4 regions of the Peribacillus asahii genome follow, and region 2 is predicted to be linked to each of the others. Evidence: riboswitches for the same ligand, from Rfam matches in the RefSeq annotation. Region 2 holds a riboswitch; each other region holds the start of a gene.
What was found. Region 2 has a riboswitch for S-adenosylmethionine ahead of BAOM_RS20955 (O-acetylhomoserine aminocarboxypropyltransferase/cysteine synthase family protein). Riboswitches for the same ligand answer to the same signal wherever they lie in the genome.
Positions count from the first base shown of each region.

Region 1: it holds a riboswitch for S-adenosylmethionine, as region 2 does, so the genes downstream of both, BAOM_RS14665 (bifunctional homocysteine S-methyltransferase/methylenetetrahydrofolate reductase) here and BAOM_RS20955 (O-acetylhomoserine aminocarboxypropyltransferase/cysteine synthase family protein) in region 2, are expected to answer to the same signal.
Region 3: it holds a riboswitch for S-adenosylmethionine, as region 2 does, so the genes downstream of both, BAOM_RS04485 (methionine ABC transporter ATP-binding protein) here and BAOM_RS20955 (O-acetylhomoserine aminocarboxypropyltransferase/cysteine synthase family protein) in region 2, are expected to answer to the same signal.
Region 4: it holds a riboswitch for S-adenosylmethionine, as region 2 does, so the genes downstream of both, metK (methionine adenosyltransferase) here and BAOM_RS20955 (O-acetylhomoserine aminocarboxypropyltransferase/cysteine synthase family protein) in region 2, are expected to answer to the same signal.

Region 1 is NZ_CP026095.1:2,990,971-2,998,896, forward strand. It holds gene metH (methionine synthase) at 1-3,282, opposite strand, end outside; gene BAOM_RS14665 (bifunctional homocysteine S-methyltransferase/methylenetetrahydrofolate reductase) at 3,275-5,122, opposite strand; SAM riboswitch class I at 5,233-5,335, opposite strand; gene BAOM_RS14670 (spermidine synthase) at 5,736-6,647, opposite strand; gene dapF (diaminopimelate epimerase) at 6,916-7,899, opposite strand.
Region 2 is NZ_CP026095.1:4,239,187-4,247,112, reverse strand. It holds gene BAOM_RS20985 (acetyl-CoA C-acetyltransferase) at 1-463, shown strand, start outside; gene BAOM_RS20980 (acyl-CoA dehydrogenase family protein) at 511-2,295, shown strand; gene BAOM_RS20975 (arsenate reductase family protein) at 2,417-2,773, shown strand; gene gcvH (glycine cleavage system protein GcvH) at 2,872-3,255, shown strand; gene BAOM_RS20965 (toprim domain-containing protein) at 3,393-3,767, shown strand; gene BAOM_RS20960 (thioredoxin family protein) at 3,771-4,085, shown strand; SAM riboswitch class I at 4,169-4,271, shown strand; gene BAOM_RS20955 (O-acetylhomoserine aminocarboxypropyltransferase/cysteine synthase family protein) at 4,371-5,675, shown strand; SAM riboswitch class I at 5,801-5,913, shown strand; gene BAOM_RS20950 (methionine ABC transporter ATP-binding protein) at 6,122-7,156, shown strand; gene BAOM_RS20945 (methionine ABC transporter permease) at 7,149-7,817, shown strand; gene BAOM_RS20940 (MetQ/NlpA family ABC transporter substrate-binding protein) at 7,833-7,926, shown strand, end outside.
Region 3 is NZ_CP026095.1:886,950-894,875, forward strand. It holds gene fumC (class II fumarate hydratase) at 1-863, shown strand, start outside; gene BAOM_RS04465 (hypothetical protein) at 1,168-1,494, opposite strand; gene BAOM_RS04470 (dehydroquinate synthase/iron-containing alcohol dehydrogenase family protein) at 2,182-2,643, opposite strand; gene BAOM_RS04475 (MetQ/NlpA family ABC transporter substrate-binding protein) at 3,277-4,119, opposite strand; gene BAOM_RS04480 (methionine ABC transporter permease) at 4,186-4,848, opposite strand; gene BAOM_RS04485 (methionine ABC transporter ATP-binding protein) at 4,841-5,851, opposite strand; SAM riboswitch class I at 5,912-6,015, opposite strand; gene BAOM_RS24850 (hypothetical protein) at 6,381-6,551, shown strand; gene BAOM_RS04490 (MBL fold metallo-hydrolase) at 6,559-7,194, shown strand; gene BAOM_RS04495 (hypothetical protein) at 7,246-7,434, opposite strand; gene BAOM_RS04500 (YheE family protein) at 7,598-7,807, opposite strand; gene BAOM_RS04505 (YheC/YheD family endospore coat-associated protein) at 7,872-7,926, opposite strand, start outside.
Region 4 is NZ_CP026095.1:3,960,635-3,968,560, reverse strand. It holds gene BAOM_RS19500 (ABC transporter ATP-binding protein) at 1-32, opposite strand, end outside; gene BAOM_RS19495 (ABC transporter substrate-binding protein) at 37-1,032, opposite strand; gene BAOM_RS19490 (alpha/beta hydrolase family protein) at 1,117-1,950, shown strand; gene BAOM_RS19485 (DUF2584 domain-containing protein) at 1,986-2,228, shown strand; gene pckA (phosphoenolpyruvate carboxykinase (ATP)) at 2,331-3,911, opposite strand; SAM riboswitch class I at 4,634-4,797, shown strand; gene metK (methionine adenosyltransferase) at 5,018-6,211, shown strand; gene BAOM_RS19470 (gamma carbonic anhydrase) at 6,561-7,079, opposite strand; gene BAOM_RS19465 (alpha/beta hydrolase) at 7,311-7,926, shown strand, end outside.

The sequences.
Region 1 (7,926 bases), 1.2 Mb from region 2:
ACCAAACGAGAAACGCTGTCCAATATACTTAGCAGCAAACCTCTCTCTCATTGTCATATCGATTGAATCACTAATGCCCCATGCATCCCTCATCACCTGATGCACTCTTTCAGCAAAGCCTTCTGCTGTTTCAAGAGCAAGTGCTTGAATCGCATGACTTTTTAAGAAATCGCCTTCTGCCTTCCATTTCTCCGCCCATTTTCTAATACCACGACCTGCTGTTGCGACAAAGAAACCAACATAATCCATTTCTCCTGAAGATACAGGCTTCAAAAAGTCAGCTAAACATAAATTAGGGCTGCTTGCTTGTCTTGGAAAGTCGAACTCTTCCAATACCTCTTCATGATTATCTGGATTATAAACTAATACTTTATCTCCATCACTTTGAGCAGGAAAGAATTGAAAAACACTATTTAATCCATAGTCTTCATCGTTTTTAATAAATCCAATTAACTCGTCAACTAAATCATTCAGCGCAATCGCCTTTTCATTTCCTTGTTTAATCATTTCGGCTACTTTACCTTTTAACCCGAGATGATGTCCAATTAACATTTGACGGTTAATATATGGTTGAACGACATCGTACGCATAATCTTTGAGAACATGTCGTTTAAGATCTTGCGGCACTTTAACCGGTGCAGCAGAAATCGCTGGAGCAACAGCTTTTTTCCGTTCCGGTTTTTCCATCGTCGCTACAATCGCTGCATTAGCAATCGCTTTATTTCGTCTCTCATTGTTTTCTTCTAAAAATACTTCTTTTTGCGCTGGGTCATGCAACACATTGGCAACAGCTAGTCCATCCATTGCATCTTTTGAATATAGAACTGGTCCATCATACTCTGGAGAGATTTTAAAATCAGTAAACTTACGTGATAAGGCTGCTCCACCTACTAAAATTGGTGTATCAATACCCGCTTGTTTTAAATCTTGCGCCGTTAATACCATTTGTTGGGCCGATTTTACTAACAAGCCCGATAAACCAATAATCGTTGGCTCATGCTTACGGACTTCTTCAATAATTTGCTGGGAGGTTACTTTAATTCCTAAATCGATCACTTCAAATCCGTTATTCGATAGGATAATGTCTACTAAGTTTTTCCCAATGTCATGTACGTCCCCTTTAACAGTGGCTATTAACATTTTCCCTTTTTTCGCGCTGTCTTCTGAATTCTCCATTAATGGCTCAAGATGAGAAACTGCTGCCTTCATCGCTTCAGCACTTTGAAGCACTTCAGCCACAATTAACTGATTATCGTTAAATAGACGACCTACCTCAGCCATTCCTTTCATTAGTTGACCATTAATAATATCCAATGGCGCATCGCCACGAGCAAGCGCCTTGTCTAAATCCTCAATTAGTCCTTCTTTTGTTCCTTCAATAATATAATTCGCCAAACGCTCATCTAATGGAAGCTTGGCCATATTGTCCTTTTTCACAACTTTTTTATCTCGATAAAACTCAGTAAAGGTCGCTAATGTTTCTTGCGAAGTCTCAAATAGAAGCGCTTCTGCTAACTTCACTTCCTCTTCTGGAATCAAAGCAAAACGCTCTAATTTTTCTGTATTGACAATCGCATAATCAAGACCTGCTTTTGTACAATGGTACATAAATACTGCATTTAAAATTTCACGGCCACGCGGTGGTAAACCAAACGAAACATTCGATACTCCTAAAATCGTTAAGCAATCTGGAAACGTTTCTTTAATCGCTTGAATACCTTTTACCGTTTCTAGCGCTGATCCAATATACTGTTCATCCCCTGTCCCAACTGGAAAAACAAGTGGATCAAAAATTAAATCACGTGGATTTAATCCATATTTATTCACGAGCAAATCTACAGACCGCTTAGCGATTTCCAGCTTACGTTCTGCATCAACAGCCATACCTTCTTCATCAATTGTTCCGACAACGACAGCCGCTCCATATTTATGAATAAGAGGAACAATTTTCTCAAATCGCTCTTCTCCATCTTCTAAGTTAATCGAATTGATAATGGCTTTACCTTGAGAGTGCTTTAACGCTTGCTCTAAAACAAGTTCATCTGTTGTATCAATTACGAGCGGTACTTTTACTTTTTTAACCACTTCTTCAACAAATGCTTTCATATTACCTAATTCATCATCATCCGGGTCTGCTAAACAAACATCAATAACGTGAGCTCCAGTTTTCACTTGAGCACGGGCGATTTCAGCCGCTTGTTCAAACTTCTTATCGCGTATTAATTCTTTAAATTTGCGTGAGCCAATGACATTCGTACGTTCTCCGACAAATAACGGACGCATTGAATCATCGTAAATCAACGGTTCAATCCCAGAAACAGCATGATTATGCGGCTGCTCTGGAAGTTGTCTCGGCTGAACTTCTTGAAGCACTTTCGATAACTCTTCGATATGCGCTGGTGTCGTCCCACAACAACCACCGATAATATTGACCCAGCCTTTTTCTGCGAATTGCTTCATTTTCTCAGCAAGAGAAGTTGGAGATTCATGATAATGTCCTTCTTCATCCGGAAGCCCTGCATTCGGATAACAGCTAACCGCACTATTTGATAAATCCGCTAATGTCCGAATATGATCGATCATAAATTCCGGACCTGTCGCACAATTTAAACCGACCGAAATTGGTTTCATATGCTCGCAAGAAAGATAGAACGCTTCAATGGATTGACCAGCTAATGTCGTTCCCATTGGCTCAATCGTTCCCGAAATCATAATCGGGAGTTCCTTACCACTCTTCTCAAAGGCTCCTTTAATGCCTAAAAAAGCAGCTTTTACATTTAGCATATCTTGACATGTTTCAACGAGAAGTAAATCGACGCCTCCATCAATTAATCCAAGGGCTTGCTCTTCATAACACTCTCTTAATGTATCAAAAGTCGTTCCACCTGTAACTGATAGTGTTTTCGTTGTTGGCCCCATTGAACCTGCCACATATCTTGGCCAAGCTTCTGTTGAATATACTTCACACGCTTTTACAGCGATTTCTGCTGATTCTTTATTTAACTGGTAAGCAAGTGTACCTAGATTGTATTCATCTAAAACAATACTCGTACCCCCGAATGTATTCGTTTCAACAATATCGGCACCTGCAGCAAAATACGCTTCATGGATTTTTTGAATCACATCAGGACGAGTCAGCGTTAAATATTCATTACAGCCTTCATATTGTTCTCCACCAAAATCTTCAGCTGTTAAATTTTCGGCTTGTAGCATCGTACCCATTGCGCCATCCAGTAATAGAATTTTTGATTGTAGTTGTTCGTTAATTGACTTTTTACTCATATGCTGCCACCTCAGATGTTTTTGTTTGATCAAGCGTTCTAATATAGCGCGTTAACTCCGCCGTCATTTCATAACGAAGGAATGGAGTAATTAAATAAATACCTTTAAATTTATCCATTGCCGCATCCACAAGTTCTCGTGCGATTGCCACACCTTCTTTTTGCGCCTGAATTGGGTCATTACCTGCTGCTGCCATTGCCCGGCGAACATGATCTGGCAACTTAATTCCTGGTACTTCATTATGAATAAATTCGGCATTACGGGTACTAGTTAACGGCATGATGCCGACAAAAATAGGTGTCTCTAAATGCTTCGTTGCTTCGTATACTTCTTCAATCTGTGAAGTGGAATAAATCGGCTGTGTTAAAAATGAATGAGCGCCGCATTCAATTTTCTTTTCCATTCGTTGAACCGCTCTATCTAAATATTTCACATTTGGATTAAAAGCCGCAGCAATTTTAAAATTCGTCTTTTGGCCAAGACTTTGTCCAGAATACGAAAGTCCTTCATTGAACTGCTTAACCAAACTAATTAAATCAAAAGAAGATAAATCATACACAGATGTTGCACCCGGGAAATCGCCAATTTTTGAAGGATCTCCTGTAATAACTAATACTTCATTTAATCCTAAGGTTTGTAGGCCCATTAAATGCGACTGTAATCCAATTAAGTTTCGATCACGACATGTAATATGCACAAGCGGATTTAAATCAAGCTGTGATTTAATTAACATACCCAACGCTGCATTAGAAATCCTAGGGGAAGCGAGCGAATTATCCGCTAACGTAATCGTATCAACTCCAGCTTCTTTCAAAGCTCTAGACCCTTTCATAAACTCTTCGATTCCCAGTTTCTTAGGTGGATCTAGCTCTACTAAAATCGTTCTTTCTGTTTTCGCTTTTTCATATAAAGCAGGGGTGCGATCTTGTTCCCGAACTTCAATTGTTTCCACTTTCGTTACTTGCATTTTTTTCTCAACGATTGGAGCTAAATCACAAACAGCTGCTTTCATTGCTGTAATATGCTGCGGTGTCGTACCGCAACATCCTCCAATAATGGATGCTCCTTGGTCACGTAATTGAAGCGCACTTGAGCCAAAGTATTCCGGCGCCGCATCATACACTAATCGGCCGTCCACATAATCTGGTAAACTTGCATTAGGATACGCTGCAAGCACAGCATTGCTTGGAAGTTGAACAGATTCTAAAGCGCGAATCATATGGTGCGGACCTAAGCGACAATTAAGCCCAACTACATCTGAACCTAATTGTTCTAAGCGCTTAAATGCTTCATTTAACTGAACACCGTTTTGTAAATTCCCAAGTTCATGCAACGTTACATTTGTAATAATCGGAATATTCGTTTCTTGTCTTGCAATTTGCAACACTGTTTCCAATTCTTCTAAATCATAATATGTTTCGAATAATAATCCATCAGGACTTTCAAGTAGTAAACTATATAGCTGTTCACGGAAACTACGTTTAATTTCTTCTAAACTTAAATCAGATTTTCTAATACTTCTAGAAGCACCAATCGTTCCAAACACAAACGCATTCCCTTGCGCAACCTTTTTAGCAATCGCAATTCCTTGACGATTGATTTGACTCACTTGATCTTCTAATCCATAGCGCTTTAATTTATGAAAATTCGCCCCATACGTATTCGATTGTAAAATATCAGCACCCGCATCCAAATAAGTACGATGAATCGCTTCAATTTGATCAGGCTCTGTACAGTTTAATTCTTCATAACAATGGTCGATGCCACGGGAATACAACAGTGTCCCCATTGCTCCTTCCCCAATTAAAATTCTTTGCTTTAGCTCTTTACGAAACTCCATATGTGCACCCTTTCCCAAAAACAATTCAGTTTCTGCTTTATTTCAATGGTGTAAGAAAAAGAAAAAACCTTCTATCTAATAAAAGAAGAAGGTTTTCATAAGAAACATTCTCCTCATCTATCAAGCGCCCGCTTGCTGGATTTAGCACCTTAGCTTACACAGCTGGTTGCTGAGGATTCATCGGGCCAGTCCCTCCACCTCTCTCGATAAGATTGATTTATATAAACTTTTCTAAACATTTCAAATTAAATTACAATATAATTATTCTTAATTTACATGAAACAATGATGAAATTCAATACCTTCTAGTTAATTTTTGAATTTTTCAAACAAAATAACTAAGAATTAGAGACAAATCACGAACAATATTCGTCTTTTACCTTTTTTTGTATTTTTTTTAATTATTTATTTAATCTAGGAATTGTGTATGAAATAGCGAGGCAGCCTAGACAAAATATCTAGCGAAAAACATTGCGTTTTAATAGGCTTCTTTAGCTTGTCTACTTTTTTAGCACTCGCTAGTTTTGAAAAAAGATCATTTCGTATCTAGTCATTTACATTGTTAGCTTGAGGGGGACACGCTGGGGGCCAAATAGAAAATGATAAAGTTCAACTCAATCAGCTTCATTTACAATATCAAGCAACACCGTATTGCTGTCTGTTTGGACTTTGCCTTTATTCTTAAAGTTCACAAAATGAAACGGCATATAAAACATATCTGTTAGCCGTTCAAGTGACAGGTACTGTGTTGGAACTAACATACGTAAATCATTTGCTTTAACAGGGGACGTTGTAGCCAGACAAAACGCCCAATCCTCTCCGTCTCTCGCGACGAAATTGTGATATGGCAGTACATAGAAACCAGCTTTTTTGAGGGTTTTCTGTATACTCCAAAAGTACTCAGGCATCCAGGGAAAAGCGGAACAAGCCACAGAGATTGCACCCCCTGGTTCTAAACGGTCTTTCAAGAAGCTGTAAAACTCCCTGCTGAAGAGACGGGAAAGCTCAGGACATTTGTCAGTTGGCTCAGGAAGGTCGATAATAATAACATCCCACTTTTCCCCGGCTTTCTCGACAAACTTTCTGCCATCTTCAATTACGACCTGAACTTTAGGATGATTCAATGAACCTTGATTAAATTGTACCAAAGCCTCCAAATTTTTACCGAAATCTATCATCACTTCGTCGATGTCGAGGGTAGTAATTTTCTCCACTTCAGAATAACGAAGGGCCTCGCGGGTCGTTACTCCACCACCCCCACCGATGATTAGAACATTCTTCCGCTTGCGTGCAGCAGCCATTGGAATGTGTACCATCACTTCTGCATAAATACTCTCACCATCTGTTGTGCCAAACATGACGTCACCATTGCTATAAATCAACATTTCACCAATATAATCGACGAGGGCAATCCGCTGGGTGGGGGTTTTAAATGTTCGTAAAATTCGATAGTCACCTTCAGGTTCTTCATCCTTGCAGATATAATCCCTAATAGAATCGCCATGCAATTCAAACGGTTGATCCATACACATCACTCCTTGTCTTTATTATAAATATTATTCTGTGAATAAGATAGAAGTTCCTAAAACCCTCAACTGCCTTATCCTTTAGAGAAAATAAGGCTACTTAAACAAAGCAAAATTAATGAGATTCTTATAAATAAATTTCAATTATATTATGTGACTTTATCTAGCAACTGTATTGTTCTTGATATTAAAGTCAAAAAGCGCTTTACCCACTATCTATCCACAAAAAAAGGGCGTTCCGATGTTATTCGGAAACGCCCTTTCTTATTTATAACACTTCTTTTAAATAGCTTTGTACGTCTGCTTTAAGCTTCGCATATAGCGTAATTTCTTGATCAAAACTTTCTTTTGTCAGCACATTAAATTGCTCTGGACAATTTAAATCCACTTCAATTGTTGCTTTGTATTCATTTGTAGCATTCCCAATCAAGTCAATGGAATATTGATTATCACGTTTATGAACAACACATTTCACTTTACCACCATTATTGAATACGGAAATATCACTTTCAAGCTGATTTAAACCATTTAAGCATGTTACTAAGCTTGAAGCTGACATCGCTGTTCCACATGCGTTTGTAAAGCCAACACCGCGTTCGAATGTACGGACATAAATATGTCCCTCTTCTAACTGTTTTACGAAGCTTACATTTACTCCATCTGGGAAAAGCTCATTCGGTCCATTTACTTTTGTTGCTAATACTTCCTGAACATCAGAATGAATCATTTCGCTATCTACAATCGTAACTAAATGTGGATTTGGTACAGCTAACGCCGAAAAAAGAAGCGTATCATGTAATTCTGGCAATCGTTCGTTTTGTAATTCGCTTTGTTCAATCACAAGCGGCAAATCCTTAACATCAAAGCTTACCGGTGAGATTTCCACTTTAAACGTTGGGATCCCTTCATATACATCATCTACCTTTTCAACCTCTAAATCCACTTTCATCGTTTCAATAACTAAGTTCTCTTTACCGAGCGTATCAATTGCATAGCGAGCTACACAGCGCAGCCCATTCCCACACATAGATGCTTCCGATCCATCTGCATTAAACACGCGCATTCTTGCATCAGCACGCTCGCTTTTTAATACGAATAAAATACCATCTGCCCCTAATTCACTATCACGATTACATAATGCTAGTGCTAATTGGCGGCGTTCTTCTTCTGTAAAAGAAAGATCCGTCGTTAATTCATCAATAATGAAAAAATCATTACCTGAGCCATGGCTTTTTAATAAATCAATAATCATCTTGTCTCATCCATCCTATCCTGTTGA
Region 2 (7,926 bases):
TGTAACCGCTGGGAACGCGTCACAAACAAGTGATGGTGCTGCAGCAGTGATGGTCATGGATCGTGAGAAATCTACCTCCCTAGGTTTAAAGCCGATTGGTAAGTTCCGTTCCTTTGCCGTTGCAGGTGTTCCGCCTGAAGTGATGGGAATCGGACCAATCGCAGCCATTCCTAAAGCGTTAAAATTAGCAGGCCTTGAATTATCAGATATCGGTTTGTTTGAGATAAATGAAGCATTTGCTTCCCAATCAATTCAAATTATTCGTGAGCTTGGATTAAATGAAGAGATTGTAAATGTGAATGGCGGAGCGATTGCCCTAGGACATCCGCTTGGCTGCTCAGGAGCGAAGTTGACTTTATCGTTGCTTCATGAAATGAAACGACGCAATGAACAATTTGGAATTGTAACGATGTGTATTGGCGGCGGTATGGGCGCTGCTGGTGTGTTTGAATTACTAGCTTAATCAAGTGGAAGCCGTAAATGATGGATCACTAAATAGGGGGTAATCGGATGTCTAATCAAATAGAAAAGTTAATTAAAGGCGGCGGGTTTTTAGTTGAAGAAATTTCTTGTGAGCGTGTATTTACACCGGAAGACTTTACCGATGAACAATTAATGATTGCAAAAACAACGGAAGACTTTTTAGTCAATGAAGTGCTCCCACAAGTAGAACACTTAGAGAATCATGAATTCGAACGCTCTGTAAAACTATTAAAGCAAGCAGGTGAGCTTGGATTACTAGGGGCTGATGTTCCGGAAGAGTACGGTGGATTAGGGCTTGATAAAATCAGCTCGGCTTTAATCGCTGAGAAGCTAGCACCAGCGGGTGGTTTTGGTATTTCTCATGGTGCACATGTTGGTATTGGTTCTTTACCAATTGTTTTATTCGGGAATGAAGAGCAAAAACAAAAATATCTTCCACTGCTTGCTACAGGTGAGAAGCTGGCTGCTTATGCTTTAACAGAGCCAAGTTCAGGATCGGATGCACTTGGAGCAAAAACGACGGCAAAGTTGAATGCGGAAGGTACCCACTATATTTTGAATGGCGAGAAGCAATGGATTACCAATGCGGGCTTTGCTGATGTATTCGTTGTCTATGCTAAAATTGATGGTGAGAAATTTACGGCTTTCATTGTAGAACGTAATTATCCGGGCGTATCCACGGGTGTGGAAGAAAAGAAAATGGGGATTAAAAGCTCGTCTACTCGTACATTAATTTTAGAAGATGCACAAGTTCCGGTGGAAAATCTACTTGGCGAAATTGGCAGAGGACACGTCATTGCCTTTAATATTTTGAATATTGGCCGTTATAAATTAGGGGTAGGCGTGGTAGGCGGAGCGAAGTCAGCCTTTGAAACGACAGTTGCGTATACAAATCAACGTCAGCAATTTAAGACTCGTCTTTCTTCTTTTAATTTAACGAAAGAAAAGCTTTCAACAATGGCTTCTAAAATCTATGCAGCTGAAAGCTCTGTATATCGTACAGTTGGATTGTTTGAACAGCGAATGGGGCAGCTTACAGATGAACAAATAAAGGATGGTAAAGCTGTAGCAGATTCTATTGCAGAATATGCAATTGAATGCTCGATGAATAAATTCTTTGCATCGGAAGTATTAGATTATGTGGTGGATGAAGGGGTTCAACTACATGGCGGTTATGGATTTATGCAAGAATATCCAATCGAAAGGGCGTATCGTGATTCGCGCATTAACCGTATTTTTGAAGGAACAAACGAAATTAATCGCTTGATTGTACCTGGTACATTTTTGAAAAAGGCGTTAAAAGGCGAGTTGCCGCTTCTTCAAAAAGCACAAAGCTTGCAAGAAGAGCTTATGATGCTCATGCCAGAAGAAATTGGTGATGAACCATTAGCGCAAGAAAAAGCCTTGGTGCGAAATGCAAAGAAAATGGGTATTTTAGCAGCAGGATTAGCGGCTCAAAAATTCGGTACAAAGCTTGAGCAAGAGCAAGAGCTGCTCGTCAATATTGCGGACATTGCCTCGCTTGCTTATGCAGCAGAGTCTGTCATTCTTCGTACAGAAAAAGCCATTGCTAAAACAGGGATAGAAAAGAGTCAACAAAAGTTGCTGTACACACAAATCTTTGTGCAAGAAGCCTTTAATCAAATCGAACAGCATGCAAAAGAAACACTAATTGCAGTCGAAACAGGAGACACACTGCGAATTTTCCTTGCTTCTCTTCGTAAATTGACTCGTCACACCCCAACGAATGTTATTGCGAAGAAACGCGAGGCTTCCGTTAAACTAATCGAAGCAGAGAAATATGTGGTGTAAACGCTCTTAAGTGAATAGAAGAAGAGAATATCATGACAGGTATTCTCTTTTTTACTGTACAGAGGTAAAAGGTTTGTAAACAGAGGAAAAAACAGTTATTCTATCTCTAGGAGGTGAAATAATGAGCTTAACATTTTATTGGTACCCAAAATGCGGCACGTGTCGCAATGCGAAAAAATGGCTCGATAGTCATCAACTTCAACATGAAACAATCCACATTGTCGAAAATCCTCCTTCTAGAGCTACAATTGAAACACTTTATAAGAAAAGTGGCCTTGAGTTAAAGAAATTTTTTAACACAAGCGGGCAAAAATATCGTGAGTTAGGTTTAAAGGATCGTCTAAAGGATGCTACTGAAACAGAGCTGCTTGATATTTTAGCGACAGATGGGATGTTATTGAAGCGACCAATTGTAACAGATGGCGATAAAGTAACAGTCGGATTTAAAGAAGATCAATTTGAACAAACATGGAAATAAGAATTTTTATTGGAAAATCTTTATTATAAACAATCATATTGTATAATCTATCTTATAATAGAAAAGATTAACTAATACATAGTATGGAGGGAATTAAAATGACAACACCAAAAGAATTGCGTTACTCTGAAGAACATGAGTGGGTAAAAGTAGAAGGCGGCAACGCTCGCATTGGTATTACACACTTTGCTCAATCTGAATTAGGGGATATCGTATTTGTAGAGCTTCCTGAAGTTGGAACTGAATTAAAAGCAGACGAGCCATTTGGTAGTGTAGAATCTGTAAAAACGGTTTCTGAATTATATGCACCAGTTAGCGGAAAAGTAGTTGAAGTAAACGAGGAACTTAGCGACAGTCCAGAGTATGTAAACGAATCACCATATGAAAAAGCATGGATGATTGTAATAGAACCATCTGATAGCAGCGAAATCGAACAATTGATGACAGCTGAACAATATGAGGAAATGACAAACGAAGGTTAATTACAAGGAGAGGAGGCTTATATTGGCCTGCTCTCTTTTTTAAAAGAAGGTTTTGTTAAATATATAGTGTGAACACTATTTGTTTCAGAGAGATATTTCGTACACTTTTAGCTCATCTATTATAACTCGTGGGGAGGATGATTACCGTGGAATGGAGAGAATCCGATAAAGTAATCATTGTCGAAGGAAGTTCTGATAAGAAAAGAGTTCAGCTTGTATTAAATGAAGAAGTTGAAGTTGTTTGTACAAATGGAACGATTTCACAAGTCAAGCTTGACGAGTTCGTAGAAGAATTTGAAGACCGCGATGTATATATTTTCTTTGATGCAGATCAATCAGGAGAAAAGCTTCGAAAACAATTTAAGCGAGAATTACCAGAGGCAAGGCATATGTATATTAATAAAATGTATAAGGAAGTGGCGAGTGCGCCTTTATATCATCTTGCTTCTGTTTTACTCGCTGCTAATATAGATGTAAAAGTACAATTTTTAGAACAAAGGGTGAATGAATAGTATATGCAAGATTGGACAGAAACGGATGTACAAGCAGCTGCTAGGCAAGGTGACACTTTTTGTGTATATGCATATACGCCGATGTGTGGAACATGTCAGGTTGCTTCTAAAATGCTCACTGTTGCATTAGAGCTTGTTCCGCAATTAACGATTGGAAAGATGAATATGAATTTTTTTCCTAGTATTGCGAAGCATTGTGAAATAGAGAGCGTACCATGTTTATTACTATATAAAGAGGGGAAACTGATTCAGAAGATTTATGCCTTTCAATCTGTTCCTTATTTATATACGACTCTTAAAGAATTTTTGGATAATTAAAAATAGTCTATCAATATCTATTGACGGACGATTATTAAAAGTGGTAAATTGACTGTAGTGAATTTTACACGACAATCGAATAATACTTATCGAGAGAGGTGGAGGGACTGGCCCGACGAAGCCCGGCAACCGGTATAATCTACACGGTGCTAATTCCAGCAGAGTATTGGCTCTGAAAGATAAGGAGAGTATATAACCTCTTCTTAGGAAGGGGTTTTTGTTTTTTGGTAGCTCCTTCGTAGAAACATAAAGAGCCGTAGTAAAAGAAGAAGGGGAGAATAAAAAATGGCAGATAAAAATTATCGTTTTGAAACATTAAGTATTCATGGGGGATTGCAAGTTGATGAAACAGGAGCACGTTCATTGCCAGTTTATCAAAGCAATGCTTACTTATTCAAAGATACAGAGCATGCCGCTAATTTATTTGGATTAAAAGAAACAGGCTATATTTATACAAGACTTCATAATCCAACAGTTAGTGTGTTTGAAGAACGAGTGGCCCTTTTAGAAGGCGGAATAGGTGCTTTGGCTACCTCAAGTGGAATGGCTGCTATTACATTAGCGATTTTGAATATTGCTGGTGCAGGCGATGAAATTATCTCTTCTTCCACTATTTATGGCGGAACATACAATTTATTTGCTAATACACTTCCTAAATACGGAATCAAAGTGAAGTTTGTTGAGCCAAATGATTTAGAGAAATTTAAAGAATCGATTACACCTAGAACAAAGGCGATTTATGGAGAAACAATTGGAAATCCAAGCCTAAATGTATTAGATATTGAAGCACTTGCTGACATTGCACATGAAGCAGGGATTCCACTAATTGTTGATAATACATTTGCGACTCCGTACTTATGCCGACCAATTGAATTTGGAGCAGATATTGTTGTGCATTCTGCAACAAAATGGTTACTAGGAAATGGAACAACGATGGGTGGAATTATTGTAGATGGAGGTAAGTTTGATTGGAATTCACCGAACTTCCCTGGATTTACGGAGCCAGATCCAAGTTATGATCATTTAGTATTTGCCGAGGCACTTGGACAGGCTGCATTTATTGTGAAAGCTCGTGTTCAATTGCTTCGTGATATTGGTGCAACGTTAAGTGCACAAAGTGCCTTTCAATTTACATTAGGACTTGAAACATTACATGTACGAATGAAAGAGCATCTTGCTAATACAAAAGTGATTATTGACTATTTAGAACAACATCCGGCCGTTGAGTGGATTTCATATCCAGGTAAGGAAGACCATTCGGATAAAGCATTAGCTGATAAATATTTGCCTAAAGGGGCAGGTTCGATTATTACATTTGGTATTAAAGGTGGCCGAGAAGCTGGAGCGGCATTAATTAATTCCGTTCAACTATGGTCACATGTTGCGAATGTTGGAGATGCGAAGAGCTTAATTATCCATCCAGCTAGTACAACACATCAACAATTGAGTGATGCTGACTTACTGAAAGCAGGCGTAAGCGCAGACTTAGTTCGTTTATCTGTCGGCATTGAAAATGTAGAAGATTTAATTGATGATTTGAATCAAGCAATTGAAAAAGCGATAGCTGCGGCAGCGAAAGAAGTTGAATAAAACAGAATAGTCGGAAATTATCGACTTTTCTAAGACAATTGCACTCCCTATATATCTGTGATAAAATCACAAACATAATTATATATGAACTTAATCTATGTACGATTTAATTATATAGGATGTTACTCTTATCAAGAGCGGTGGAGGGATTGTGCCCGATGAAGCCCGGCAACCGGCAAAGCACTCGCTTTGAAAAGGTGCCAATTCACACAAAGTGTTACGCTTTGAAAGATGAGAGGAAGGATTAGTTTTTCCTGCCTCTCTGCTCATGTAGAGAGGTTTTTCTATTAAGGGTATATAAATCACTACATAGGAGAGTTTACTATCTTAATAGGTTTTATCTATTTTAGCGGGATGAACAGTCTCTATATTGTCGGGAGTGACAACTCGTTAAAGCAACTACCTTCAATGATATAGTTCGTTGATTGGATATAGAGGTGAGTGCAGTGATTTCTTTGTCAAAAGTCAACAAGTATTTCCGCTCAGGGACTGCGAAAAATGAGACCATTAAAGCGGTTAATAATGTGAATTTAACGATAAACAAAAGTGAAATTTTCGGTATAATTGGCTATAGCGGGGCTGGGAAAAGTACCCTGATCCGAATGTTAAATGGCCTAGAAACTCCTACAGAAGGTTCGGTTGTTGTAGCTGGTAAGGAAATTTCTAAAATTAAAGGTGCTGAGCTTCGCAAAGCACGCCAAGAGATTAGTATGATTTTCCAGCATTTTAATTTATTATGGTCAAGAACAGTTCAAGAAAATATTGCCTTTCCGCTTGAAATTGCGGGTGTTCCAGCTAAAAAACGAGCAGAACGTGTAAATGAACTGATTAAGCTTGTTGGGTTAGAGGGTCGTGAAAAAGCTTATCCTTCTCAACTAAGCGGTGGACAAAAGCAACGAGTCGGCATTGCGCGAGCGCTTGCAAATAATCCGAAAGTGTTGTTATGTGATGAGGCGACTTCAGCTTTAGATCCTCAGACGACGGACTCCATTTTAGATTTACTTGTCGATATTAATCAGCGTTTAGGGTTAACGATTGTACTGATTACACATGAAATGCACGTCATTCGTAAAATTTGCCATCGTGTCGCTGTAATGGAAAGTGGACAAGTTGTTGAGCAAGGCCCAGTCCTTGAAGTATTTAAAAACCCAACGGCTCCGATTACAAAGCGTTTTGTTCAGCAAGTAACAGAGCCAGAGGAAACAAAAGAAACTATCGAGAATTTGCTAGAACGTTTCCCAAAAGGAAAAGTCATTCAACTTACTTTCGTTGGGGAAGATGTAGAAAGTCCGCTTATTACAAAGTTAGTTCGTAATTTTGAATTAGATATTAATATTGTCCAAGGGAAAATTTCACAAACACGAAATGGCTCTTATGGAACACTATTTATTCATATTGATGGAAGTCATGAAGAAATTCTTCGCGCTATTCAATTTATAGAAGAGCAGCAAGTAGGCGTGGAGGTGATGACGCATGCTTGAAGAATTATTGCCGAATATAAATTGGGAAACGATGATTGAAGCAACAAATGAAACGTTATATATGACGGCGATTTCTGTTGCAGCCACTTTCTTTTTAGGGATTATACTTGGACTAGTTTTGTTCCTAACAGGGAAGGATAATTTATGGGAAAACCGATTCATCAATTGGATCATCAGTGCTTTTGTTAATATTTTTCGGTCTATCCCGTTCTTAATTTTAATTGTGTTATTGATTCCATTTACGAAAGCGATTGTCGGAACGATGATTGGAGAAAATGCAGCATTACCTGCACTTATCATTGGTGCTGCACCGTTTTATGCACGAATGGTTGAAATTGGTCTTCGTGAAATTGATAAAGGGGTTATTGAAGCGGCAAGATCGATGGGAGCCAAAACGAGTACAATTATATGGAAAGTATTACTTCCAGAATCTATGCCAGCCCTTATTTCCGGAATTACTGTTACATCAATTGCTTTAGTCGGTTATACGGCAATGGCTGGAGTAATTGGGGCTGGAGGACTTGGAAATTTAGCTTATTTAGAAGGGTTCCAACGTAGTCAAAATGACGTAACACTAGTAGCAACAATCATTATTTTAATAATTGTCTTCATTATTCAAATGATTGGAGACTTTATTACATCAAAATTAGATAAAAGATAAGAGGGGATGAAAAGAATGAAAAAGTTTTTAGGGTTTGCTCTAATTTTAGTTTTATCAATCGCCCTAGCTGCTTGCGGCAATGACAACAAAGATAATCAAGACGAAAAAG
Region 3 (7,926 bases), 1.5 Mb from region 2:
AAGAATTTTGGGATGTAGTGAAGATTGGTCGAACACATCTTCAAGATGCGACGCCTCTTACATTAGGTCAAGAAATATCTGGATGGAGAGCGATGTTAGATAAGAGTTTAGCTATGATAGAAGAGAGCAGTCAAAAATTATTGAACTTAGCTCTTGGTGGGACAGCGGTAGGAACAGGGATTAATACAGACCCTGAATTTCCAGAGGAATCAGCGAAACAAATTGCTGAGGATACGGGACATCCGTTCCAAACATCTGATAATAAATTTCATGCACTGACAAGTCATGATGAAATGGTCTACGTCCACGGTGCGTTAAAAGCACTAGCTGCTGACTTAATGAAAATTGCTAATGATATTAGATGGTTAGCAAGTGGTCCAAGAAGCGGTATTGGCGAAATTGCGATTCCAGAAAATGAACCAGGAAGTTCTATTATGCCAGGTAAGGTAAATCCGACTCAAAGTGAAGCCTTAACGATGATTGCGACTCAAATCGTTGGAAATGATGCGACCATTGGATTTGCAGCCAGCCAAGGTAATTTCGAGCTAAATGTCTTTAAACCGGTTATTATTTATAATTTTTTACAATCGGTTAAATTATTAACAGAAGGAATTCTTTCCTTCAATAACAACTGTGCGGTTGGAATTACAGCGAATGAAGAAGCTATTAAACAAAATGTAGAACGATCTCTTATGCTTGTTACGGCGCTTAATCCATACATCGGTTATGAAAGGGCGGCGAAAATTGCGAAACACGCATTTAAGGAGAATTCTACTTTGAAAGAAGCAGCCCTTCAACTTGGTTATTTAACAGAAGAAGAATTCGATAAATGGGTCGTCCCAGCTAATATGGTGAATAAATAAGAAAGTTTAATGTACCCTTTCGCATGATTGTGAAAGGGTACATTTGTCATGGTCTCAGAAATATGCACATGTACACTTCATATGCGAGGAAAATAAAGTAGAAATTAATGAATGATCGTAGTGGAGATAACATCTATGAGGAATCAATCTATTTTTGAAGAAAAGTGATGGATTTCCCCATTCAGTACTGAATGGGCAAGTTCCATACTTCATAATTCATGGGATAATCTAAGCTTAAGACAAACAGGTGGTAATGCTTGTTGAAAGGACATCCAATGAAGAGATGCCTTTCTAAATGATGGTTTTAATTAAAAGGGAGGGTGTATTGGTGGACATTTTCAATTGGATTTGTGACGATTAAACGGTTACCAGAAAAGCTCCAATTCGCCAAATCATAGCAAAGGTATCTAGTTGGGATTTCATCATCATCTACTTCAATTGTTTTTAGACGAAGAAGCTCGCCTTCAAATGGCCGAAGTCTTTCTAACTCTTCTTCTAAGTTTATTGCTACTTCAAAACTAGGAGTCGTTTTCTGAATACCGTTACTCTCGAAGAGGACCTCTACTTGTTTCCACTCTACTGGATTAGAATCCGTCTTTTTTTCGAATAAATATACATCAGCAAACTGCATATTATCACTCCTTTCTATATTATTCCAATTATAACATATACAGATAAAATAAAAAATACAAAAATACCTAAAAAGTTAAAATTTTACGGAAAATTCACAATTGTACGTTGTTTTTATCAGGTGAATAAATGCTTGAATATGTGAAAAAAATACTGTTTTAATCCAAATTTCAAACAAAGCTCTTTATTTAAATAAAGAAGAAAATAAAAAAACCTCCTTTTTATTATTATTGTAGTAAAAGGTGTCGGTTTCTTGGAAAGGCAACTATTCTTACTTCGCTTGTGACATAATGAGCGTGAATCTTACTTCAATCTTTAGTATGAATAATGTGAGGAATATCTATTCGTACTATAAAAAATTTTAGTTTAGGAAGAAGCCTTATCTATGGATGATTTTCATTATATGCAACGGATATAGGGGGTAGTACTAATTTATAGGTATCAATCATTCTTAGTAAAGATTCATGGTTCCATTGAATATAGACGGCTAGACAATCGATTTCTATTCATCCTGAGTTGTAATAAAAAGGGAGTGTTGTGTTTTTTAGATAAGGTTCCTTAATCAGTAAGAAGTGGCACGCAAGACTTGTGGATAGTGGAAAAATGTAATGATTTTTTATATGTATCCAGCGTTTAAAAAGAGACGGTCTAAAGGAAGCGTTCCATCAGATCGTCTCTTTTATAACAATTATTTTACATAGTTTGTCATAAGGTTTTCGAGTTCAGTCATTGCTTTTAGTACTTCGTCTACTGTGATGTTTGGAAAGAGGAGATAAATATCCTCACCAGGCTGAACGGCAAACCGAGCGATTTGCAGCAACTCTGCTTGTTGATTAATGGTTAATCCAATATCCGCTAATGTGCTAGGGAGGTGAACGGATTCATAGAAAGGAAGCAGTTGTTCAAGCTCCTCGAATTTATTTTCTAGCACCAACTGTACGAGAATACCATAGGCTACTTTTTCTCCATGAAGCAAATGGTGTGTATGTGGAATCTTTGTCATTCCATTGTGAATGGAGTGAGCGCCCGCAATGCGAAGGTATTGATTTCCGAAACCGCCAACTAGTCCGCTTGTTACAATATTTGTTTCAATGACTCTCTTGAGTGCATTTGTCCAAGAACCATTTTCTAAGTCTGTAAGAGCTTGCATACTATTCTCGATTAAAACTGATTTACATTGTTTGGCAGAAAGGTGGGCAAGGTCAATGCAAACGGATGTTTCCTCTAAACGTTCGACTAGTGCGTTTCCTTCGTACCATTTGGCAAGTGTATCGCCAATACCTGCTCCTGACCACTCCCATGGCTAAAGCCGCTGGGGTTCTTTCTCACAAATATCTCACTTACCATCTTCCATAAGAAGAGGCAGAGGCGAGACTTGGGTGAGCAACGCTTGAGAGAAAAACAGTCTTTCAAGAGGGCAAGGTCGGTGCCAACTACGCCGTTCAATCGGCGATACTTGTCTAGGATTATGATACCGCACTCTTTCTATGAAGAGTGTTGGTCGGCAGAACGTTGAACATTTTACGTGACAGACGTTTTTCCTGTCACAACCACCTATGTTCAGTTTTCAAAGAACATCCCGTGTACCAAATCATACCATTTCAAATGCATAGTGTACAGAACGTATTTTCGATATTTTATCTGTACACCGCATTTGAGCAAACATTCATCCCATTCCTAAAGGGGGTGCCAGCGCACCGTAATGGGCTTTCTTTTCGCAAAATATGTAAGATAAAGGACCTGATCTCCGATAGTGGAGCAGGTCCTTTTGTCGTTTGTTTAATTATTTCTTCATCCACTCCGGTTTACCGAAGCCTTTAAATTCTTTGTCGATAACTGCTTCAAATTCATCTGATTCAACAGCTGCTTTAATATCTTTAGCAAATTGAGCGTCTACATTTTTCGTATCCACTACGACACGATTACGATACTCATCTGGCATATTTTCAACAGCAATTGCATCTTCGATTTTCATTTTTGCTGCAATAGCAAAGTTTCCAGGTACAGCAGATAAGTCAACGCTATCTGTAGCACGTGGTAATTGAGCTGCTTCTAATGGTTTAATTTGGATGTTTTTCGGGTTACTTGTTACATCTTTTTCTGACAATGTTAACTGATTAGCAGCTGGATCAACTTCAATTAGTTTGGCATCTACTAGGATTTTTAGCGCACGAGCCATATTAGATGGATCATTTGGAACAGCGATAGATGTACCGTCTTTTATTTCATCTAAAGATTTATATTTTTTTGAATAAATTCCCATTGGTGCTGTTGGAACAACAATCAATTCAGAAAGTTGTAAGTTGTTTTCCTTTGCAAATGTTTCCATGTAGTATTTGTGTTGGAATAGATTTGCATCAATGGATCCATTGCTTAGAGCAAGGTTTGGTTGAACATAATCACTAAATTCAACGACTTCTACTTTATATCCGGCTTTTTCAAGTGATGGTTGAATCGCTTTTTTAACCATGTCAGCAAAAGGACCGCTTGTTGCACCAATTTTAAGTTCTTTTTTCTCTTCAGTTGTGTTTGAAGCCGTATCTTTTTCTTCGTCTTTGTTATTGCCGCAAGCTGCTAAAGCAAGGGCAAGAACAAGAACGAGTAATAAGGATGCCCATTTTTTCATCTTGTAAATCCTCCTAAATATTGAATAATGTATTAAAACTTTCTATGAAGAAAGCAATAATTGTGCTTATCGTTTATCAACTAAATAAGAAAGCTTATCCCCGATAATTTGAATGATTTGAACAAGGCAAATGAGAACAATAATCGTCAGAATCATAACGGTATTGTCGTAGCGGTAGTACCCGAAGCGGATAGCTAAATCGCCGATTCCTCCGCCGCCAATTGTCCCTGCCATAGCTGAGAATCCAATGAGTGAAATCGTTGTTAAGGTTAGACCTTGAATGATGCCTGGTTTTGCTTCAGCGAGCAGGACATCTTTAATGATCATCCATGGTGAAGCGCCAACGGCAATCGCCGCCTCAATAATGCCTTTATCAATTTCACGTAAAGAGGTTTCAACGATTCGAGCGAAAAACGGAATCGCTGCTACGGATAATGAAACAGAGGCAGCGATTGGTCCAATCGTTGTTCCTGTTATTAAGTTAGTGAAAGGAAGCAATGCTACTAATAGAATGATATATGGAATAGATCGTACAAGGTTTACGATGAATCCAAGCAGACTATTGATAAACGAATTTTCAAAAAATAAATTTTTCGCTGTTATAAACAGTAAAACTCCAAGTGGTAAACCGAGAAACAGGGCGATGATAAGCGAGATGCCAACCATATACACCGTTTCTAGGAATGCTTTATTAAGATCGGGAAGTATAGCTGTAATCGATTCAAGCATGATGTATCACCTCCACATAGCTAGTTCGTTTGTTGATATAGTCTAAAGCCGCTTGAATGTCATTAGTGTTACCGGTTAATTCAACAATAAGTATGCCTAAAGGAATGTTTTGGATATATTCGATTTTTCCGTGCAAAATATTGGCTTTTACAGGATGTTCTTGTAATAAGTCTGAAAGAACGGCCTCACTAGCGAGCTGTCCTTCAAATTGAATTTTGATAATGCTTCCTTTACTTTCCGTAATTAAATGAGAAGGAAGTTCAAAATCTAAGACGCTTTCGATAAATTGTTTCGTTAATGCTTGTTTAGGCTGAGCGAACACACTGTATACATCGCCTTCTTCAATGATGCGCCCATCTTGCATAACGGCTACCCGATGACAAAGTTCTTTTACAACCTCCATTTCGTGGGTAATTAAGACGATTGTAATTCCGAACTCTTTATTAATTTTTTTCAGTAATTGTAAAATGGCTTTTGTTGTTGTTGGGTCAAGGGCAGATGTTGCCTCATCACATAAAAGAACGGTAGGATTGTTTGCTAATGCACGGGCAATTCCAACACGTTGTTTTTGTCCACCGCTTAATTGAGCAGGGTATACATCTTTTTTATCACTAAGACCAACGATTTCGAGTAATTCAAGCACACGTTTGCGAATGGCTTCAGGCGATTGATGTGCAGCTTTTAAGGCGAAAGCAACATTATCAAACACTGTTTTCGAACTGATGAGTGAAAAGTGCTGAAAAATCATTCCGATTTTCAGTCGTTGTTTTCGTAATGCTTGACCCGATAATTTCGTTAAATCAACACCATCAATAATTACTTGGCCTTTTGTCGGACGTTCTAATAAATTAATCGAACGAATTAAGGAGCTTTTACCAGCACCGCTATATCCAACAATTCCAAAAATTTCTCCTTTTTGAATCGTCAAGGATACATCATCAACTCCGACAACTCGACTTTTCTTCGTGATGTATTCCTTTCGTAACGATTGAATTTCAATCATGGACGTTCCCCCCTAAAAAAGCCTCTTTCTGAGTGAAAGAGGCGACATAATCTATATCACGACTTATCTTCCAGAATTGTATCTCTGCAGGAAGTAGCACCGTTCCCAAATAGGAGGTTGCCGGACGTCATTGGGCCTGATCCCTCCGTCACTCTCGATAAGTATTTATTATTTTGAGATATTTTAGAATATTTATATTAGAATATTATTTGTTATAGTTTGAAAAGTCAATATATTTTTTCAGTGAATAATGTAATAATATTCAAAAAACCCTTGTATATTATTACATTATAGGATTTAACTTACTCTTCCTATCTGAAAATTGTTAGTTGAAGCTTAGGTGTATTTGTTATTTTTAGATAAGAAATAGATTTGTGATTTTGATGAATTTATTATTCGTCATGGAAGTGTGCCTTTCCATTCTTAATATTTTCCATATATTCCTTGTAAGTGTTATGCGTCTTATATACAGTTAATAGTAATAAGGCTTCATCTGATAGACATCAATAAAAACGAATGGGGGATAAGGATGATAGAAAGGAAGCGGGTAGGAGATGTAGAATGGGTACATGGAAAAGTAGAATCTGCGCAATCTAAGATGGGTGTAAATGTCTTTGTAACAGATGGTCTAATGATTGATACAGGGTCAGAGTCTTTACTGTCTGGCTTGATTCCTTTTTTTTCAGTCGGTCGATTTTGATCAAGTAGTGCTTACGCATTATCACGAAGATCATACAGGTGGTTGCGCTTGGATTCAAAAACATAAACAAGTACCATTATTTATTCATTCGATGTCGCTTGATGTTTGTTCAAAACAGGGAGAATATCCGGATTATCGTAAACGGATTTGGGGAGTGCGAGAAGGGTTTCAAGCACGACCAATTGGAGAAACGATACAATCCCGTCATCATACATGGAAGGCTATTTTTACACCGGGACATGCAAGGGATCATATATCTTATTTGAATCAAAGCAACGGTGTACTTTTCTCAGGTGATTTATTTGTTACGCCAAAAACGAAAGTGATTTTGCAGGAGGAGTCTATTCCGACAATTATACATTCTATTAAGAAGGTATTGCGATATGATTTTCAAGAAGTTTTCTGTTGTCATGCAGGCTATCTTCCAAATGGAAGGGAACTATTTCAAGTGAAGCTTGACTATTTAGAAAATTTACAGGGAGAAATTATTCGACTGCATCAACAAGGGTTAACCGTTGAGGAGATTCAACAGAAGGTTTTACCGAAGCAGTATCCGATTATAGAGTACTCGGACTATGAATGGGATTCGAAACATATTATTACGTCCATTCTTAGAGAGGCGCAATCCACTAGTGTAAGATGAATAGGTAGTAAATAAATGTGAGCTGACCTTATAGGACCAGCTCACATTTATTTAATCTAAACGATTTACATTTGGAGGCGTTTCATCATAGAACTCATGAGCTTCTTCGATGTTTTGGTTATTACCTGATGTATAGACATTTCCTCCAGCCATTCCTTCGTTGATAATCCGATCAATGTCTAAGTAGACAGAATCTTTCTTATCATATTCCGAATCTTTTAAAAACTTATCTTTGTCCAAAAAAAGTCCCTCCTTAGCTTCTGTAGTTTGCAACATACAGTGCTATCTTTAATTCAACTAGCCATCAGGGCAATGAAATACTGACGGAAGTTGTTATTATAGTTTGAGCAGGGAAGGGTCTTTTTTATTCAGTGTATATTTGTAACGCAGAGGACCAGTTGTATCACTCATATACATGAAATAGCATGAGCTCATGTATAGCTTGTTTTAATTCAGCTTCTAAATGATCCGAAGGCTGTATGTTCTTCCATTCAATTTGTCCATCTTTATGGTAAATGGCTTGATAATGTTGTTTGTTTACATAAAAAGAAATTTTCCAGCCAGGTAAAGTATTGTCTTTGAACAACGGTTTCCATTGAAAATGAGTAATCATGAAAAAACCTCCTCTATAGCTATTCTCATTTGTTTCATTATACTGGAAAAAAGAATAGAAGAGGTTATTTTTTATCATCATTTGGGTATTTTAATTCAATAAATAAATTTTTTAATTGA
Region 4 (7,926 bases), 280 kb from region 2:
TGATAGATAGAATTAATAGTTAAAAAGCTCATCGTCTTACTCCGTCACTTGTTCGGCAAAGTCGGTGTTGACCAATTCCTCATATTCCATACGTGCTGGTAGCTCACCGGCTTCGTCCATGATGTTTTGTAAATTATTCCACTCTTCTTCATCTAAAATTGGATCTGTTGCAAAGGAGCCTTGTTCTTTATAACGATCTATTACGGTTGTCATAATGTCTAAATCCGTATCTTCAAAGTAAGGAGCAATCAATTCGGCAATTTCTCTAGAGTCTGTTTCTTGCACCCATTTTTGTGCTTTATAAATGGCACGGGTGAATTTTTCCATGGTTTCTTTGTTTTCTGTTAAATAGCTTTCTTTTGTCATAAACACTGTATAAGGAACATGCCCTGATTCTGTGCCGAACGAAGCAACGATATGACCTTTTCCTTCCTTTTCAAAAATGCTGGCAGTTGGTTCAAATAGCTGTACATAATCCCCGGTTCCAGAGGCAAAGGCTGTCGCAATATTGGCAAAATCAATATTTTGAATAAGGTTTAAATCTTCGTGCGGGTCAATGCCGTGTTCTTTTAACACAAATTCCCCTAACATTTGCGGCATGCCACCTTTGCGTTGCCCAAGGAATGTAGAGTCTTTTAACATTTCCCATTCGAAGTTTTCGATAGGCTTGCGGGAAACAAGGAAAGTACCATCTGTTTGTGTAAGTTGCGCGAAATTGATGATAGGATCGGTTGTACCTTGTGCTGTCACGTAAATTGAGGTTTCAGATCCGACAAGAGCAATATCAGTACCATCAGATAGCAGCGCTGTCATTGTTTTATCTCCACCTGCGGTCGTTTTTAAATCAATCTCCAGGCCTTCTTCTTCAAAAAAACCTTTTTCAATAGCAACATATTGTGGAGCATAAAAAAGAGAACGAGTTACTTCTGCTACGCGTACTTTTGTGACTTCGTCTTTTCCACAGGCTACTAGAGGAATCATTAAGATACAAGTTAATAAAAGTATAGATCCCGTCTTCCATATGTTTTTCATTTGTTTTCCTCCTTAAAAATAGGTATGTGCCTAAGGCATTGTATGAAGAGAGGAAAGGGGTGGTGCCTTAAAAGGGGGATAATTTTGGTAAGATGCTTTAAACTAGAAGGGAAAGGAGAGTTATTTGTGTTAAACGGTAAAATCATTTCGAAAGAGCGGTTTCCATCGCCTCATCCCAATATTCACTTATATTCCGTAACGTATTTATCACAAGGTCTGTATGTGAAAGGATTGTTAGCAGAGCCAAAGGATGGAGAAGTTTACGATGGCTTTTTATACTTAAGAGGCGGGATTAAGAATGTTGGTAAAGTTCGGCCAGCCCGTATTATCCAATTTGCTGCCCAAGGATTTATTGTGTTTGCTCCTTTTTATCGAGGAAATCAAGGGGGAGAAGGAGATGAGGATTTTGCTGGCGAAGATCGTTTTGACGCCATTGCTGGATTTAAATTATTAGAGCAGCATCCGCGTGTGAAGAAAGAACATATACATATTTTTGGCTTTTCCCGAGGTGGGATTATGGCGCTTTGGACAGCTATTGAATGTAGAACCGCTGCATCGCTTGTGACATGGGGCGGAGTATCGGATATGTTTTTGACGTATGAGGAACGTATAGATATGCGTCGAATGATGAAACGAGTTATTGGCGGGACACCTGCGAAATATTCAGAGCGTTACGAATATAGAACTCCGCTTTCTGCTGTGAGAGATCTTTGTTTACCTGTGTTAATTATTCATGGTGTGTTGGATAAAAATGTGTCGGTTGAACATGCTTATCGTTTACAAAAAGCGTTACAGCTAGGGAATAATCAAGTGGAAAGCTGGTATTTTGCTGAGTTTACTCATTATTTCCCTCCTGCAATGAATCGAAAAGTTGTTGAAGATTTAACAGATTGGATGAAAAGGTATGTGGAAAAATGATACTATGAAGGTAAATACTTTAAGGGGGTTATGATATGGGGATGCCGATGGAATTGAATACGATGATTGTTACAAAAGGTAATGAAAGACGTGAGGATGAAAATATTTTTCATTTAACAAAAGCAGGTTATCGGTTGTATCCAATTGATATTCCAGTTGAAGTGAAGAAGACGATAGAGTCTGATTCAAGTGGGACGGCTATTATTCAGAAAGTAGAGTGGGAGAATGAGCAAACAATGATTACATATCGGCTTATATCACTGAACTCGACAAATTAATGAAGTGGCTTGTTTAAGTGCTTTTACTAAACGTGATCCGTATCACTAGGAGTATAAAAAACCCGACAATTAACTCTCAATTGTCGGGTTTTCATTCTTTAATTAAGCGATTGGTCCGCCTTGTTCAACGATTTCTTTTGATACGTTGAATTTTTGGATGTTTTCACGGAATTTAGCCGCAAGTTCCGTTGCTTTTGCTTCGTATGCCGCTTTATCTTCCCAAGTTTTGCTTGGCTGAAGAACTTCGTCTGGAACACCAGGTACATGAAGTGGAATCTCTAAACCGAAAATGCTATCTTTAACAGTTTCAATGTTTGTTAATTCACCTTCAAGAGCTGCTTGAACCATTGCACGAGTGTAAGCAAGTTTCATACGGCTGCCAGTTCCGTATTCTCCACCAGTCCAGCCAGTGTTTACAAGGTAAACTTTTGCATTGTGCTCATCGATTTTTTGTCCAAGCATTTCTGCATAACGTTGAGCTGGAAGTGGTAAGAATGGAGATCCGAAGCATGTAGAGAAAGTTGCTTCTGGAGATGTAACTCCGCGCTCTGTACCAGCTAATTTACTAGTATAGCCACTTAAGAAGTGGAACATAGCTTGTTCTTTTGATAATTTACTGATTGGAGGTAATACTCCATAAGCATCAGCTGTTAAGAAAATAATTGTATTTGGATGTCCAGCAACACTTGGTAATACGATATTGTCAATAGCATCCATTGGATATGCTGCACGTGTATTTTCAGTTAATGTTTTGTCATCATAATCAGGAATACGAGTATCAGGATCAATCACTACGTTTTCTAATACTGTTCCAAAACGGATTGCATCAAAGATTTGTGGTTCTTTTTCACGAGAAAGGTTGATTGTTTTTGCATAGCAACCACCTTCAATATTGAATACACCATTTGAAGACCAGCCATGCTCGTCATCACCAATTAATTTACGGTTTGCATCTGCAGATAACGTTGTTTTACCTGTTCCTGATAGTCCGAAGAATAAAGCAACATCACCTTCACGACCTACGTTTGCTGAACAGTGCATAGAGAAAATATCTGATTCAGGAAGTAAGTAGTTCATGATAGAGAAGATAGATTTCTTCATTTCTCCAGCATATTCCGTTCCACCGATTAAAACTGTACGACGTTCGAATGAGATAATGATAAATGTTTCTGATTTTGTTCCATCAACAGCTGGATTTGCTTTAAAGTTAGGAGCAGAAAGAATTGTAAATTGAGAATCATGATTAGCTAATTCCTCTTCTGTAGGACGGATGAATAATTGATGTGCAAAAAGATTATGCCAAGCATATTCATTCACAACTTGAATTGGAAGGCGAGATGATTGATCAGCCCCTGCAAAACCTTTAAACACAAAAATTTCATCTTTTTCTTTTAAATACTCTGTTACTTTGTTGTATAATTTATTAAACGTCTCTTCAGAAATCGGCTGGTTAGAGTTCCAGTCTATTTTATCTTTTACGGAAGCCTCTTCCACGATATATTTATCTTTAGGTGAACGACCAGTGTATTTACCTGTTTCAGCTTTAATTGCTCCTGTTGCTGTTAATTCACCTTCGTTACGGCTTAATACTTTTTCTACTAACTGAGGTACAGAAAGTTGTATGTGAGCATTTTTACCAGCTAATAATTGGTGTAACTCATTAGAAACATCCACAGAATTCATATATGAGATACCTTCCTTTGTTTTAAGTTTTTTAAATTACGATTAGTATAACACATTTATTTAATTAGTCTATACTAATTATTTTTTTTTGTGATTTTTTTTATATAGTCTCCTTAATCAAGTTTATCATTCGATTAAAAGGAAATATTTATCAACAAAGCAATGATAGTGTTGCATAACAGACTTGTCAACAACATTTTAAAAAATGTCATATAATAAGATTGATATGAGTATGATGAAACGTGTTCACTTTGTCAGTTGTCCAAAAAAGGATTATAGTACTCGACGTTTTCCAGTGTATAGAGTAGGTTTCTTTGTAAGCGTATGAGAAGGCACCTAACATGTTTCTTTTAATAGGAAAGAATTAAGAAAAGAAATTTATTTAATATGACTTTAACTGGAAGGTACTAAAAGGTTTTTATGCTATTCGTAACACTATGTTACAGTATCTCTTTATGTATCGTTTGTCGATGTAATTAGGACCTTATAATCTAACGTTGGGTAACCAAAAAATGTTATATCCTCTTAATCCTAATTGTGCAAGGAGGAGTTGTTCGTTATAAAAAGGCTATATTAATGATGCTGTTCACTTTTTGCTTGTTTCATTCAGACTAGCTGAAAGGTACGTGGAACTGTAATTTCATATAGACGATATAAAACATTGTACAAAAAAGTGTTGACAGCGTCCAATAGATTCCGTATCATTTTTAATTGTACGGATTCTCTTATCCCGAGTTGGTGGAGGGACAGGCCCTATGAAACCCAGCAACCTGCCATAGTGTGAACTTAAAGTGAAATGAAGGCTAAAATAAGGCCGTTTATTTTTTAAGGAATCATGGTGTTGGTGCTAACCTGAGCAAGGTAAACAACCCTTGAACGATAAGAGTGAAAGGATAGTTGACAGATAATAAACCTTTCCTCATTAGCTAGGAGAGGTTTTTTTGTATTTTGAAGAAGAATCAAAGTACAGGGGAAACATGAATTTCGATTAAAAGTCGTGTTTTTCTAAATATATTTGTCACTATGATGGAAGCTAATAAGGGAATGAGCTCCGTAAAAGACAGACTTTTGCCTATAATATAACTAACTTCCAAGGAGGAAATAAGATGTCAAAGAACCGTCGTCTATTTACTTCTGAATCTGTGACAGAGGGTCACCCAGATAAAATTTGCGATCAGATTTCAGATTCAATTCTTGATGCAATTCTAGAAAAAGATAAAAATGCTCGTGTTGCTTGTGAAACAAGTGTAACTACAGGGCTTGTACTTGTTGCAGGTGAGATTACGACATCTGCTTATGTAGATATTCCACGTATTGTTCGGGATACAATTGCTGGAATTGGTTACACTCGTGCGAAATATGGTTTCGATGCCGAAACATGTGCTGTACTAAGTTCAATTGATGAACAATCAGCGGATATTGCTGCGGGAGTAAATCAAGCGCTTGAGGCTCGTGAAGGAACAATGACTGATGAGGAAATCGAAGCAATCGGTGCAGGAGACCAAGGTTTAATGTTTGGTTTTGCTTGCCGAGAAACAGAAGAATTAATGCCGCTTCCTATTTCTTTAGCACATAAACTTTCTCGTCGTTTAACAGAAGTTCGTAAAAACGGCACATTAGAATATTTACGTCCAGATGGGAAAACACAAGTAACTGTAGAATACAATGAAAACAATCAACCAGTTCGCGTGGATACAATTGTTATTTCTACTCAACATGACCCAGAAGCAACGCTTGAACAAATTCAAGCTGACTTAAAAGAACATGTCATTAAAGCAGTTGTACCAACTGAATTAATCGATGAAACAACAAAGTATTTCATTAATCCAACAGGCCGTTTTGTAATCGGTGGACCTCAAGGGGATGCAGGTCTTACAGGTCGTAAAATCATCGTTGATACGTATGGTGGCTACGCTCGCCATGGCGGTGGAGCGTTCTCTGGTAAAGATGCAACGAAAGTGGACCGTTCAGCGGCATATGCAGCTCGTTATGTAGCGAAAAACATTGTAGCTGCTGGTCTTGCTGATAAAGCAGAAGTACAGCTTGCTTATGCAATTGGTGTTGCTCAACCTGTATCAATTGCTGTAGATACATTTGGAACAGGTACAGTAAGCGAAGAGAAATTAGTGGAGCTTGTTCGTAATAATTTCGATCTTCGTCCAGCGGGTATCATTAAAATGCTTGATTTACGTCGTCCTATTTTCAAACAAACAGCTGCTTACGGACATTTTGGCCGTACAGATGTAGATCTGCCATGGGAGCGTACAGATAAAGCGGAAGCGTTAAAAGCACAAGCATAACTATGATAAGAAGAACTAACTTATTTGAGTTAGTTCTTCTTTGTTTATGTAGTCATGGAGCATATATATTGGTAAAAGTGAGCCTAAAATCATATATAATACATATAGAACCTTTTTGAAAAAATACCTAACTTATAACGAGTTAAGCACTATATATGTATATGTATCCCTACTTCACGGGCAGCAAGACCCTTATCTCAAGATTATGAGGCGATAATAAGGAAGGCAGGGGGGAGAAGGCTGCCCGTACTGCTTTAATTGGTGAGATATAGCAGAAATCTTAGTGATCGTAGAACGTGGCTAACTATCAGTTGGGGGGAAGGAAAGCCCAACTGTATAGAAGTTCCTTTTATTTAATTCTCTTTGCGTGTTTGTATAATTGTCCTTTTTCAGCGTATTCTCGGATAATGCGTTCCACATCTTTACGATCTTCATCATTCAGCTCGCGCACGACTTTTGCTGGACGACCAAATGCGAGTGTATTTGGCGGAATCACCTTGCCTTGAGGAACGAGGCTACCGGCCCCGATAAAGGCACCTTCACCAATTTCTGCTTTGTCTAGGACGATGGAGCCCATTCCGATTAGCGCACCTTTACGGATTTTACAGCTATGTAGAATAACTTGATGACCAATCGTTACCTCATCTTCAATAATCAGCGGGTTATTAGGACTTTGATGAAGTACACTATTATCTTGGATACTTACTTTTTTCCCGATAATCGTTGGGGCTACATCGCCACGAATGACGGAGTTAAACCAGATTGTTGTTTCTTCGCCAATTTTTACATCTCCAGTTACAACGGCATTTTCAGCAAGATAAGCACTTTCAGCAATTTCAGGAGTTTTTCCTTTAAAAGGATAAATAATCATTTTGTATCAATTCCTTTCCGTAACTAGTATTTTTCGGTATTATTTTAATATACGGTAAAAAGATATTACTCATTAATCATACGTGTACTGGTCTATTAGTTCTATTGTTTTTTTTACACAATTTTAAACTAAGGATAAATACTTGGCTTTTATTAAAAACTAATGTCACTATCTTTCAACAGCATTTTTTATATTACACCTAGAGAAAGATAAGAAGGGGGAATTCACATGTGGAAATGGGAGGCAGAGGGTGCTGCAAAAGCAGTAATTGTCATTATTCATGGTGCGATGGAGCATCATGGGCGCTATAAGTGGCTTGTGCAAATGTGGCGATCATCCGGATACCATGTTGTGATGGGGGATCTTCCTGGACAAGGAATAACATCACGTGCTTCTCGAGGTCATATTGATTCCTTCGATGAATATTTAGATGAAGTGAAAATTTGGATTGAAGCTGCTTATGAATACTCATTGCCTGTATTTTTGCTTGGACATAGTATGGGGGGATTAGTAGCAATTCGTCTTCTTCAAGAAGAGGAATGGGATATTGCTGGTGTGATTTTATCTTCACCGTGTTTAGGATTAAAAAAACAACCACCAAAAATGATGAAGGCGATTTCTCCTGGACTAAATATTGTTTTTCCTACATATAAGGTAGACTCTGGGTTGTCACCAGACTTAGTGACGCGGAATCCTGAAGTACGTGAATCCGATTTGAACGATTCATTATATGTTACAAAGATTTCTGTTCGTTGGTACAGTGAGCTTACGCAATCTATGAAAGATGCATTTGAAGAAATTCCTGATTTGCAAGATGTTCCGTTATTACTTATGCAGGGCGGCG